Regions from separate parts of the Caulobacter sp. 05L422 genome, predicted to be linked through region 1. Evidence: predicted binding sites of a transcription regulator. Region 1 holds the regulator's gene; each other region holds the start of a gene.
What was found. Region 1 encodes LexA, which represses DNA repair genes until DNA is damaged. Its sites were predicted from a motif close to ATGTTCNCNANNTGTTCT; they were not measured.
Positions count from the first base shown of each region.

Region 2: a site for LexA is predicted at 1,530-1,547, ahead of ssb (single-stranded DNA-binding protein). Genes of this name have one in related genera too.
Region 3: a site for LexA is predicted at 2,051-2,068, ahead of uvrA (excinuclease ABC subunit UvrA). Genes of this name have one in related genera too.

Region 1 covers NZ_JBFTOB010000038.1:6,122-10,245, forward strand. Annotated here, with positions in the region: gene AC1DMQ_RS25155 (ComEC/Rec2 family competence protein) at 1-587, shown strand, start outside; gene AC1DMQ_RS25160 (glutathione S-transferase family protein) at 604-1,251, shown strand; gene AC1DMQ_RS25165 (GFA family protein) at 1,303-1,710, shown strand; gene lexA (transcriptional repressor LexA) at 1,837-2,541, opposite strand; gene AC1DMQ_RS25175 (DUF5990 family protein) at 2,823-3,242, shown strand; gene trpC (indole-3-glycerol phosphate synthase TrpC) at 3,250-4,038, opposite strand; gene trpD (anthranilate phosphoribosyltransferase) at 4,035-4,124, opposite strand, start outside.
Region 2 covers NZ_JBFTOB010000006.1:198,977-203,100, forward strand. Annotated here, with positions in the region: gene AC1DMQ_RS08265 (type I secretion system permease/ATPase) at 1-359, opposite strand, end outside; gene ssb (single-stranded DNA-binding protein) at 932-1,444, opposite strand; gene AC1DMQ_RS08275 (hypothetical protein) at 1,586-1,975, opposite strand; gene AC1DMQ_RS08280 (hypothetical protein) at 1,991-2,662, opposite strand; gene AC1DMQ_RS08285 (hypothetical protein) at 2,752-4,124, opposite strand, start outside.
Region 3 covers NZ_JBFTOB010000026.1:34,757-38,880, reverse strand. Annotated here, with positions in the region: gene AC1DMQ_RS21970 (DUF1223 domain-containing protein) at 1-681, shown strand, start outside; gene AC1DMQ_RS21965 (hypothetical protein) at 691-1,155, opposite strand; gene AC1DMQ_RS21960 (hypothetical protein) at 1,236-1,871, opposite strand; gene uvrA (excinuclease ABC subunit UvrA) at 2,148-4,124, shown strand, end outside.

The sequences.
Region 1 (4,124 bases):
GCCCGCCGTTCACCCTGGCCCTGGCCTTCGTCGGATTGATGCTGCTGTGCCTGTGGCAAGGCCGCCTGCGCTGGCTGGGCGTGCCCCTGGCCCTGGCGGTGGCGCTGTGGCCGCGCGCGACGCCGCCCGATGTCTGGATCGCCCCGGACGGGACCACGGCGGCGGTGCGGCAGGGCCGCGAGGCGGTGCTGCTGCGCCCCGACGCCCGCCGCTTCGGGGCCGAGCTGTGGGGGCGTCGCCGAGGCCTGATCGTGCCGGAGGGCGTCGCGCCCAGCCCGCTCTACGCCTGCGACCGGCGGTCGTGCGCCCCAGCCGCCGATGCGCCCGTGGCCTTGGCTCTGTCGTGGAGCAAGTCCGCCCCGGACTTCGAGGTCCTGGCGGCGATGTGCGCCGAGGCGGAGATCGTCGTCCTGCGCGGGGCCGCGCCGCTCATCCCGCCGGCCTGCCGCGACCGGATCGTGCTCGACGCCGACGACTTCGCGGCCGGCGGTGCGGCCGAGCTCTATCGGCGCGGCGGCGAATGGTGGATCGTCTGGGCGCAACCGCTGCGGGGCGTCAGGCCCTGGACCGGTGTTTCGGAGCGCTAGACATGCCCAAGGCCAGATGTTGAGAGTTTGGGGCCGGCGCAGTTCGGCCAATGTCCAGAAAGTGCTGTGGCTGGTCGGCGAGCTGGGCCTGCCGCACCAGCATATCCCGGCCGGCGGCGACTTCGGCGGGCTGGACGAGCCGGCGTTCCGGGCGATGAACCCGCACGGCAAGGTTCCGGTGATCGCGGACGGCGAGGTCGTGGTCTGGGAGTCGCACGCCATCCTGCGCTACCTGGCGGCCGCCCATGGCGCGGACCGGTTCTGGTCCGAGGATCCGGGCCCCCGCGCACCGGTCGACGGTTGGATGGATTGGGCGCAGACCGCGCTGCAGCCGGCCTTCCTGGGCGGGGTTTTCTGGGGCGGCTATCGCACGCCGGAGGCCCAGCGCGACGAAGCCGCCGTGGCCAGGGCCCTGGACCAGACCGCACGCTGCCTGAGCCTGGTCGACGCACAGCTGGCGGACCGCGCCTTCGTCGTCGGCGAGACCCTGTCCCTGGCCGACATCGCCATCGGCGCGCACCTCTACCGCTATTTCGAGCTGGAGATCGAACGACCCGCCTTGCCGCGCCTGCAGGCCTGGTACGAGCGCCTCCGGGCTCGTCCGGCCTACCGGGAGCATGTGATGGTCCCGTTCGGCGAATTGGAGGGACGGCTGGCTTTCTGAGCCCGAAGGCGAGGTCGGGCGTTAGGCCTGGAACGAACGACGGAGGCGATCATGGAACGCCAAGGCGGCTGCGCCTGCGGGGCGGTGCGATACGTGGCGGAGGGCGGACCGCTGCGGGTGGGGCTGTGCCACTGCATGACTTGCCGCAAGCGCCACGGCGCGCCGTTCAACGCCTTCGCGGCGTTCCGGACAGACCGGGTGCGGATCGAGGGTTCGCCGGCGATCTGGGCCGGCGCCGAGCACGGCCTGCTCCACGGCTGTCCGACCTGCGGCTCGCCGCTGTTCTGGACGGCGGAAGGCGAGGGCGACGGCGAGATCGAGATCCATCTGGGCGGGCTGGACGACACTGGCCAGTTCACGCCGCAGTACGAGGTCTGGGTGAAGCGGCGCGAGCCGTGGCTGCCGCCGCTGAACGTGCCGCAATATGTGGAGAACCGGCCGGCGGGGATGGCGTCTTAGCAGCCCGCGCGGCGAACCCCCTCCGGCCCTTCGGGCCACCTCCCTCAAAAGGGAGAGGACGAGATACGAAAAGGGGACAGGCACATGTGCCTGTCCCCAGCCGCAGCGTTGATGTCCGCCGAGAACCTAATGATAGCGCCGGATCAGGCCCACCAGCTTGCCCTGCACCTCGACCTGGTCGGGGCCGAAGATGCGGGTCTCGTACTTGGGATTGGCGGCTTCCAGGGCGATAGAGCCGCCCTTCTTGCGCAGGCGCTTGAGGGTGGCTTCCTCGCCGACCAGGGCCACGACGATCTCGCCGCTGTTGGCGGTGTCGCCCTTCTTGATGATCACATAGTCGCCGTCGAGGATGCCGGCCTCGATCATCGAGTCGCCCTGGACCTCGAGCACATAGTGCTCGCCGCTGCCCAGCATGGTCTCCGGCACCGGCAGGCGCTCGCGTTCGTGCTGGATGGCGTCGATCGGGGTGCCGGCGGCGATGCGGCCGAGGATCGGCAGCTCGCGGGTGGTGTCGGCGGCGATCGGCGCGCCCGGCGCCGACGGCGGCTGGCCGCCGCCTTCCAGCACCTGGGGCTTGAAGGTTCCTCGCCCCTTCGGCGGCGCGGCCGCCGTGGCCTGCTGGGGCAGCTTGACCACTTCCAGCGCCCGGGCCCGGTGGGCCAGGCGGCGGATGAAGCCGCGCTCTTCCAGCGCCGTGATCAGCCGGTGGATGCCCGACTTGGACGCCAGGTCCAGCGCCTCCTTCATCTCGTCGAAGGAGGGGGAGACGCCGGTCTCCTTGATCCGCTCGTGGATGAACATCAGCAGCTCGTGCTGCTTGCGCGTGAGCATGTCCGGCCTCGCCAGTCGTCGCGGAACAAACCGCAAACCTCTGTGAATGTTCTCTAGGTGTTCTTCGTTGATGTCAAGTTAACGGTGTTCGCCGGGAGGGCGGGCGAATTCCCGAGGAAATACAGAGTCCGGACTGGGGCGAAGCGGGGCGAACGGGTGATCAAGGCCGCCCCGGAGGGAATCAGGCGGCGTTGACCCCGCCTGGTGGGACCCGTCGCGGATTGCGGACCCTGACGGAGTCCGGCTACGGAGTCGGAACGCGCGGCAGGTTGGAGAACCGGATGGCGACGGGCGAGACGATCACGCTCAGGCTGACGATCCAGGACCCCGTTCCCGGATGCGCTTACAGCCTGCAGGACAAGAAGAGCCAGGCCGTCGGTCAGGTCGTCGCCGGCGGCGGGCCGCTGTCGTTCGACGTTCCCGTGCGCGTCGCGCCTGGACCGAAGTTCCTGGGGGAGTTCGTCCGCAGCGAAGGACCGGAGCGGCGCTTCGTCTACATCGCCATCGGAGGCCAGGCCGGCGCGGGGGCGTCGCCCTGGAGCCGGCGCGCCAAGATCGACATCCACACGCTGCCGACCGACCTGCTGGATCAGGCTCTGGCCGGCAAGGTCCTGGAGGCCCGCTTGCCCGGAAGGGACAAGGACGGCGGTCCGGCCTGCGCGACGGTGCGCCCGCTAGGACCCTGGCGGGTCGCGGACTGACCGGGTCCTAGCCCAGCAGCGCCTTCGTCGCCGACGCCACGTCGGCCTGGCGCATCAGGCTTTCGCCGACCAGCATGGCCTTGGCGCCGGCCGCTTCCATGCGCACCGCGTCGGCGGCGACGAACAGGCCGCTCTCGGTGACCAGCAGGGCGTCCTTGGGAGCCTGGGCGGCGAGGCGTTCGGTGACGGCCAGGTCGACCACGAAGCTCTTCAGGTCACGGTTGTTGATCCCGACCAGGGTCGAGCCCAGCTTGCCGGCCCGGTCCATCTCGGCCTCGTCGTGCACCTCGACCAGGGCGTCCATGCCCAGGCGCGCGGCCTCGGCCATCAGGTCGGCGGCCAGGGCGTCGTCGATCATCGCCAGGATGACCAGGATGGCGTCGGCGCCCAGGGCGCGGCTCTCGGCCACCTGCCAGGGGTCGACCAGGAAGTCCTTGCGGATGCAGGGCAGGGCGACCGCCGCGCGGGCGTCGATCAGGTAGCCGTCGGCGCCCTGGAAGCTGGGGCCGTCGGTCAGCACGGACAGGCAGGCCGCGCCGCCGGCGGCGTAGGCGCGGGCCAGGGCCGGCGGATCGAAGTCGGCGCGGATCAGGCCCTTGGACGGCGAGGCCTTCTTGATCTCGGCGATCAGGGCCAGCCTGCCGGGCGCGTGGTGCGCCTCGAGCGCAGCCTTGAAGCCGCGCGGGCCGTTGGCGGACTTGGCCGCGGCGTCCACCTGGGCGAACGACCGGCGACGCTTACGATCCGCTACGTCCTCGCGCTTGTAGGCGGCGATCTTGGCGAGGATGTCAGTCATGCTGGGGTCACTTGGGCGGGCACGGGTTCACTGTTGGTGGCGGCCACCAGACCGGCCAAGGCCGCCTGGGCGCGGCCGTCGTCGAG
Region 2 (4,124 bases), on a different contig from region 1:
GCCAGGGGGACGACGTGCGGCGTCCCCTCTTCCGGACGCATCAGCAGGACGGTGTCCCCTCCAGCCTGCAGCAACAGCAGGAAGCGGCCGTCGCGCATCTGGGCGATGGCCGGCAGGGGATATTTGCTCAGCTGACCACGAACGAGTTGGCGGCGCGCCTTGACGTCCAGGCGCTTGGCCAGCAGCAGAAGCTCGTCGATCCCCAGCGCCGCGCCGCCCTTGCCCAGGCCATGGACCAGTTGGTCAGGGTCAGCGGGACGGCCAAGGAAGCCGAGCAAGGCCACGAAGCAGGCCAGGGCGGTGTCGACGACCGCAGGCGTTTCAGCCCCGCCGCCCTGCTCCGCCGATTGATCACGCATACGCCACGCCCCGAACACCCCTGGGTTGCTAAGGTGCACAGCTTGGCCGTCGTAGCAACGCTTCGCCGCTCACACTTGCCGACGTGTCGGGTCCTCGACGCTTTTGCTATTAATTCATATTTTCAAGGTCTTAGCCCCTCCTCGACGATCCTAGAGGCACGGTCGTTTCGAGCACTTCGCGAAAACCCGCATAAGTTTCAACAAATTACAGACTCGAAAAAAATTCCGGTTGAGCGGACACATTTCCGCCCTTTCCTGTGGAAAACGTGGGACGGTCAATCAACCCGCCTGCCGCGCGTTCAACCGGGTCAGGCTCAAGGCGATGCAGGACGACGGGCGCCGCGCGATCGCCCGAAGGCAGCGGAACGCCGTGTCGCGATCGACCAGGATCGGCGCCTGCTCTCCACACGGACGAACGTACGATCCGACGACGGACCAAGCCATGCGGGCGTTCTAGATGCGGCAGGCCTCGCGAGGCCACGGCCGACGATGAGCGTTGGGGTAGGCGCAATAAGAAACGGCCGGCTCCAGGGGGAACCGGCCGTTGTCTACGTTTCCAGCCTTGTTCGGCTTTAGAACGGGATTTCGTCGTCCAGGTCGGCCGAGAAGCTCTCGCGCGGGCCGCTGGGCTGGCTGCGCGGAGCGCCGCCGCCGAAGTTGCCACCGCCACCGCCGCCGCCGGCGTAGCCTTCGTCATAGCCGCCGCCCGGCGCACCGGCGCCCGCGCCGTCGCCGCGGCCGCCCAGCATGGTCAACTCACCGCGGAACTTCTGCAGCACGATCTCGGTGGAGTACTTCTCGACGCCCGAGGCGTCGGCCCACTTGCGGGTCTGGATCGCGCCCTCGATGTAGACCGTCGAACCCTTGCGCAGATAGCTCTCGGCCACCTTCACCAGGTTGTCGTTGAAGATCACCACGCGGTGCCATTCGGTCTTTTCCTTGCGCTCGCCCGAGGTGCGGTCACGCCAGGTTTCCGAGGTGGCCAGACGCAGGTTGGCGACGCGGTCGCCCGAGCTGAGGGTGCGGATTTCGGGATCGGCTCCGAGATTGCCGACCAGGATGACCTTGTTGACGCTGCCCGCCATGGGGGAGATTCCTTTTCACGCCCGGCGACCAACGCGCCGGCATCTGAGGCGGACGTTAACGGCTTCTTAAGTCGCAAGGCAAGCTTTGTTCTCGTAACGTTCCTGTGGAGCATCCGGGTTATCCCCGGATTTGGAACGCTCCTATTGAGCCGGCATCGCTCCCGGGACGGCCAGGCGGCCGTCGCCCGTGCGGACCAGCGACATGAACCGGGCGCCTTCGTAGGTGTCGCCCAGATAGATGCCTTCCTTCTGCAGGAAGATGAACTTGCCCTGATAGGCGCCGGTCATCTCGCGGCTGGGGCTGCCCATGCGCACGAAGCGCAGGCGCATGCCTTCCAGTTCGGCCGCGCAGAGCTCCAGGCTGGGCACGTTTCGCGCCACCGGATTGAACTTCAGCGTGCCGTCCTTCTGCTCGATCACGTGCATGCAGACGCCGGTCTCGAAGGGAGCCTTGGTCTGTTTCTCGCAGCCGGTCAGGCCGACGGCGGCGGTGGCGGCGATGAGCGAGAGGGCGACGACGGGAAGGCGCATGGTCTTGAATTCTCTCTAGGCCGACGGGATGGAGCAGTTGGGCCCCAGCTCGATGATCGAATGGAAGGTGCGGTTGTCGGACGAGGATTCCACCTTGCCCGGCACCAGGCGCAGGGTCTCGTCGCCCCAGCGGCCGTAGGTCGCCCCGCCCGCCTTCTCGCACTTACCGCCCGAGAGCTGCTGGGCGCAGGCGTTGACGGTGATCTCGCCAGGCAGCTTGCGCCACTCGCCGCCGGCATAGCGCCAGCAAACGGCCAAGGGCGTGCTCGAGACGGCTGGCGTGGTGATGGCGGGGGTCGCGGCCGGCGCGGGCACGGTCGGCGCCTCGGCGGGGGGCGGCAGCGGGGTCAACACCAGGCCAGCCTGGTCGGCGGCGGCCAGGGCCCCGGTCTCGTCGACGCCGACGTCCAGGGCGCCGGTCGCCACACCGTTCTTCTTGGCGCATTCGGCCAGGGTGGTCTCGCCGACGAACTGGCCGCCGACGAAGCAGCGCAACGGCCGCGCGGGATCGAGCTTGGTGTCGTCGGCCCGGCCGGTCTCGACGACCAGCCCGCCGCGCGAGGCCGGCGGGGCCTCGGTCGGCGACTTGCCGCCTTGCATCAGAGCCAGGGCGATGCCGAGGCCCGCGACCAGGGCCAGGGCGGCGCCGCCGCCCAGCAACACGCGTCGATCTTTGAGAAGTTCCATGATCCCTGGCTACGACGCGCTGATGACGCTTTCAAGTCCAGGCGCGCAGAACGGCCAAGCGGGCCTCGAAGGGCCGCGCGGATCGCGCCCTAGCCGCCGCCGGTCAGGCGATTGAGCGCGGCCTGGTAGTTGGCGATCTGGTTGGTCAGATAGGCCGGAACCGGGCCGTTGACGTTGTTCGACTTGGTCGCGTCTTCCCGCTTCACGCCGTTGGCGGTGTCGGCCATCTCGCGATAGGCGGTCCGTACGGCCGACAGGGCCTTGGTCATGGCGGCGGTGGCGGCGTCGCGGCCGGCCTTGTCGGTCAGGTCCAGGCTGGTGTCCAGCGAGAAGCCGTAGATCGGCCCCTTGCCGTCCGCCGAAACGACCTGGCCGTGGTCGGTCTTGGTGTTGCGCACGATGCCCGGCTTCAGGCCCAGGGACTCCAGCACGTCGGTGCCGCCCTTGCCGGGCAGGATCTCGACGGTCGAGGTGGTCTGGGACGGGCTGATCCGCAGCATGCGGTTGTTGCCGCTGCTGGCGAACTCCACCTTGGCGGCGTAGCCCGTCGCCTTGCGGATCTTGTCGGCCAGGGTGTCCAGCGTGTCGTCGGCCGCGATCTTGATCGTGGTCAGGGCGCCGCGCGCCCGCGTGCGGACCTGGAAGGTGTCGCCCGCCCGCGCCGAGGTCGACGAGACGATCTTGTCGGACTGGGTGAACTCCATCTTGCCGCGCGGAATGCCGAAGATGTCCAGCGCGCTGGAGCCGGAGGCGTCGACGGCGATCGAGGTCGGGGTGGCGTAGCCGTCCTTGCCGGTCAGCCGCTGCTCCCAGGTCGCCGCGCCCGTGGCGACGTTGATCTGGGCGACATAGCCGTCCTTGTCGCCGACCGTCGGCTGCCCGCCCAGGTCCTTGCCGGCCGAACCCACCAGCCAGGCCTGGCCGTTGGAGACCGCCATGCCGGTGACCGTGTCGTCGCCCGTGCCGCCGTAATAGGCCAGGGTGTCCTGGGTCTTGTCCGTCAGGTTCAGCGACATCCGCGCCACGAACCCGTCCGAGCCGCCCGAGGCGGCCTTGGTCTGGTTGTCGACGTCGAGCGCGCCGTTGGTGGTCGAACCGCCGATATAGAGCTGGCCGTTGTCGATCGTCAGGCCGGCGATGTTGCCGCCCTTCAGCGTGCCCAGGTCGCGCGTGGCTCCGGCCGTGAAGGTGGCCGCCTTGGTGTAGGTGACCGGCGCGGTGACCCAGACTTCCTTGTCGTTCAGGAAGGTGCGGTCCTCGGTGACGATGCTGGTCGCGACGTCGAAGCTGCGAAGCATCGCGTCGCTGCCTTCCTTGCTGGCGACCACGACCTGCGTGCCGTTGACGACGATGCCGGCGACCGTGTCGTCGTTCTCGCTGCCGAAATGGGTGGTGAACAGCGCCTTGGGCGTGCCGGCGATGTCGGTGGCGAAACCGGTCAGGTAGCTGTCGTAGCCGCCTT
Region 3 (4,124 bases), on a different contig from region 1:
GCGGGGACCGCCCTGGCGGTCGCCGTGGGCGCCTGGTCGATGTCCGGCGCGGGCGGCACGCCGCGGCGCCCGGTGGTGCTGGAGCTGTTCCAGAGCCAGGGCTGCTCGTCCTGCCCGCCGGCCAACGCCAATCTCAACGCCATCGCCGACCGACCCGACGTCCTGGCCCTGAGCTTCGGGGTCACCTACTGGGACCAGCTGGGCTGGAAGGACACCTTCGCAAAGACGGCCTACACCGACCGCCAGAAGGCTTACGCGCGCGGCCTCGGCGCCCAGCTCGGCACGCCGCAGATGGTGGTCGAGGGCCGCGAGGACCTGATCGGCACGAACGCCCGTGAGTTGGAAGCGGTCCTGCGCCGCGCCCGCCCGGCCATGGACGCCACGGTCGCCCTGTCGCGCGGCCGGGTCGAGATCGGGGCGGGCCAGGCCCCGAAGGCCGGGGCCGACGTCTGGCTGGTGCGCTACGATCCGCGCGTCCAGCAGGTGGCCATCCAGCGCGGCGAGAACAACGGCAAGACCCTGCCCCACCGCGACGTGGTTCGCGAACTGACCAGGCTGGGCGGCTGGAACGGCGCGCCGGTGGGCTTCAGCACCCTGCCGCCCGCCGATCCGGCCTTGCGCACGGCGGTGCTGGTCCAGGCCACGAACGGCGGCCCGATCCTGGCGGCGGCGCGGCTCTAGGTCAGAGAGCTAGCCGCCGTACCGCTTCTTCACGTCGTCGGTCAGGACGTTGCAGAGCTTCATCTGATCGCGCAGGAACGCCTTGTCGACCTCGCCGGCCTTGTGGAACTGCGGGATCAGGGCGGAAGCGAAGTCGAAGCGCGCCTTGACCACCTCCTCGCGCTTGACCTGGCCCACCAGCTCCAGCGTGTCGAAGGCGTCCATCAGGGACGGCGTGTAGAGCAGCTTCGTCGGGATGAAGAGCGGCTTGTAGAGGATGCCGCCGCCGGGTGCGATGATCGTGCCGGCCTCAAGGTCGGGGTTCGACAGGAAGAACCGGGTCATGTCGCAGGCCGCCAGGGCGTCGCCCCAGCCCTTGGCCTTGTTGATGTCCAGCGAGGCGAAGATCGACGGCTCGGCGGCGTGGCTCGGCGCGGCCACGGCGAGGGCGGCGAAGGAAGCAACGGCGGCGATGATCTGGCGAATGCGCGTCATGCAGGCAGGCTACGCCGGTTAAGATTGAGCGCCTACTGTCTTGGCCTCCATCCTGGAGGCGCTAGACTGGGCCGGTCGGACTAGCAGGGCCCTTGCCGCAGAGGCGCGCCGCCGGACACGCCCGGAAAGTCCAGGGACGACCCGCCCATTGCGTTGCCGGGCGTTCGTTGGGTGCGATAGGCGCGGCACCGCTCCTGGCGCGCCGCCTCGGCGTCGTACCGCGACGGCGGCGGCTTGGCAGGCAGTCCGGCCATCTTCCTTTGCCAGCGCAGTTCGGCCTCGCGCCACTCTCCGTAGCAGCGGTCCTTCTCTTCGTCGGTCATGTGCTCGCTGGTGAGGCCCAGGCAGGCGCGCTTGTACCGTCCGCGGTGGAAGGGTCCGCCCTCCTTCAGCGCCCATTTCGCCTTGGCGTCGGCGGCCCGGGCGGGATCGGTCCAGGCGCCGCCGTCCACGGCCCAGGCCGGATCGATGGCCGGCGTCGCCGACGGCGTCTGGGCCGGAGCGGCCGCGACGTCCGGCGCCGGCGCCGCCTTCTCGATCGGCGAACTCCGCGCATCGCGGGCCGATCGCGCCGGCGAGCGCGGCGAAGTCCTCCGACGAACTTCGGGCCGCTCCAGCGAGATCACCAGCGAGGTGTCGTCCATGGTCGGCGGCCGCCGCTCGGACAGGATCAGGCTGGCCAGCAACAGGGCGTTGATCCCGACGCCGCCCAGCACGGAAATCCATAGGCGCCGCCGTCTCGCCGCCTCGCCGCGCCCCATCCGCCACCCCAGGTTTAAGCCCCAGGGTGATGATCGCCTTTAGCTCGCGTTCTTTTCGTGGCCTTGAAGTGTCCGAGCGGCGCCGTCTGCTGACTCCTACTGTCAGCAGCCTGACACCGACCTAGACGCGGCATTTGTTCGCACCTTGTTCTTGTGTTAATCGCGGGTCTGCGCCCTACATATAGCCGTCTCGCCGTGGCTCTCCCCACGGCCTCACGCGTTCCGGAAAACATGGCTGAACAACTGAACTTCATCCGCGTGCGCGGCGCGCGGGAGCATAATCTCAAGAACGTCAGCGTCGATATTCCGCGCGGCGAGCTCGTGGTGCTGACCGGCCTGTCGGGCTCGGGCAAGAGCTCCCTGGCGTTCGACACAATCTACGCCGAGGGCCAGCGCCGCTACGTGGAGAGCCTGTCGGCCTACGCCCGCCAGTTCCTGGAGCTGATGAGCAAGCCGGACGTGGACCTGATCGAAGGCCTGTCGCCGGCCATCTCGATCGAGCAGAAGACCACCTCGCGCAACCCGCGCTCGACGGTGGGCACGGTCACCGAGATCCACGACTACATGCGCCTGCTGTGGGCGCGCGTGGGCGTTCCCTATTCGCCCGCGACCGGCCTGCCGATCGAGAGCCAGACCATCAGCCAGATGGTCGACAAGATCACCGCCCTGCCGGAAGGCACGCGCCTCTACCTGCTGGCCCCGGTCGTCCGCGACCGCAAGGGCGAGTACCGCAAGGAGATCGCCGAGTGGCAGAAGGCCGGCTTCCAGCGGCTGAAGATCGACGGCGAGTTCTATCCGATCGAGGACGCTCCGGTCCTCGACAAGAAGTTCAAGCACGACATCGACGTGGTCGTGGACCGCATCGTCACCAAGCCGGGCATGGAGCAGCGCCTGGCCGACTCCATGGAACAGGCGCTCCGTCTCGCCGACGGCCTGGCCGTGGCCGAATGGGCCAATGTCGAAGAGGGCGAGAAGGAGCCGCGCCGGCTGCTGTTCTCCGAACGCTTCGCCTGCCCGGTCAGCGGCTTCACGATCGCCGAGATCGAGCCGCGGCTGTTCTCTTTCAACAATCCGGCGGGCGCCTGTCCGGCCTGTGACGGCCTGGGCGCCAAGCTGGCCTTCGACGCCGACCTGATCATCCCCGACAAGGACAAGAGCCTGCACAAGGGCGCGGTGTCGCCGTGGGCCAAGGGCCCTTCGCCGCTCTACACCCAGACCCTGCAGGCCCTGGCCCGCCACTACGGCTTCTCGATGGACGAGCCCTGGCACAAGCTGCCGGAAAGCGCCCGCCAGATCGTGCTGCAAGGCTCCAAGGGCGAGAAGATCAAGTTCGTCTACGACGACAACGCCCGCAAATACGAGGTCGCCAAGCCGTTCGAGGGCGTGCTGCCGAACCTGGAGCGCCGCTGGCGTGAGACCGACAGCTCGTGGGTCCGCGAGGAGCTGGGCCGCTACCAGTCCGACACGCCTTGCGAGGTCTGCCACGGCAAGCGCCTGAAGCCCGAAGCCCTGGCCGTGAAAATCCACGGCCTGGACATCGCCGCCGTCTCGAACCTGGCCATCCGCCCGGCCCGCGACTGGTTCACGGCGCTGGAAGGCCACCTCTCCGACAAGCAGATGGAGATCGCCCGGCGGATCCTGAAGGAGATCAACGACCGCCTGCGGTTCCTGGTCGACGTGGGCCTGGACTATCTGAACCTGTCGCGCGGCTCGGGCACCCTGTCGGGCGGCGAGAGCCAGCGCATCCGCCTGGCCAGCCAGATCGGCAGCGGCCTGACCGGCGTGCTCTACGTGCTGGACGAGCCGTCGATCGGCCTGCACCAGCGCGACAACACCCGGCTGCTGCAATCGCTGCAGGGCCTGCGTGACCTGGGCAACTCGGTGCTGGTCGTCGAGCACGACGAGGAGGCCATCCTCACCGCCGACTATGTGATCGACATGGGTCCGGCGGCGGGCGTGCACGGCGGCGAGATCGTCGCCGAGGGCAAGCCGGCCGACATCATGGCCAATCCCAACAGCATCACCGGCCAGTACCTGACCGGCGCCCGCGAGATCGAGGTGCCCGAACAGCGCCGCCCGATCAATAAGAAGAAGACGCTTCGCGTCATCGGCGCCACCGGCAACAACCTCAAGGGCGTGACCGGCGAGATCCCGGTCGGCACCTTCACCTGCATCACCGGCGTATCGGGCGGCGGCAAGTCGACCTTC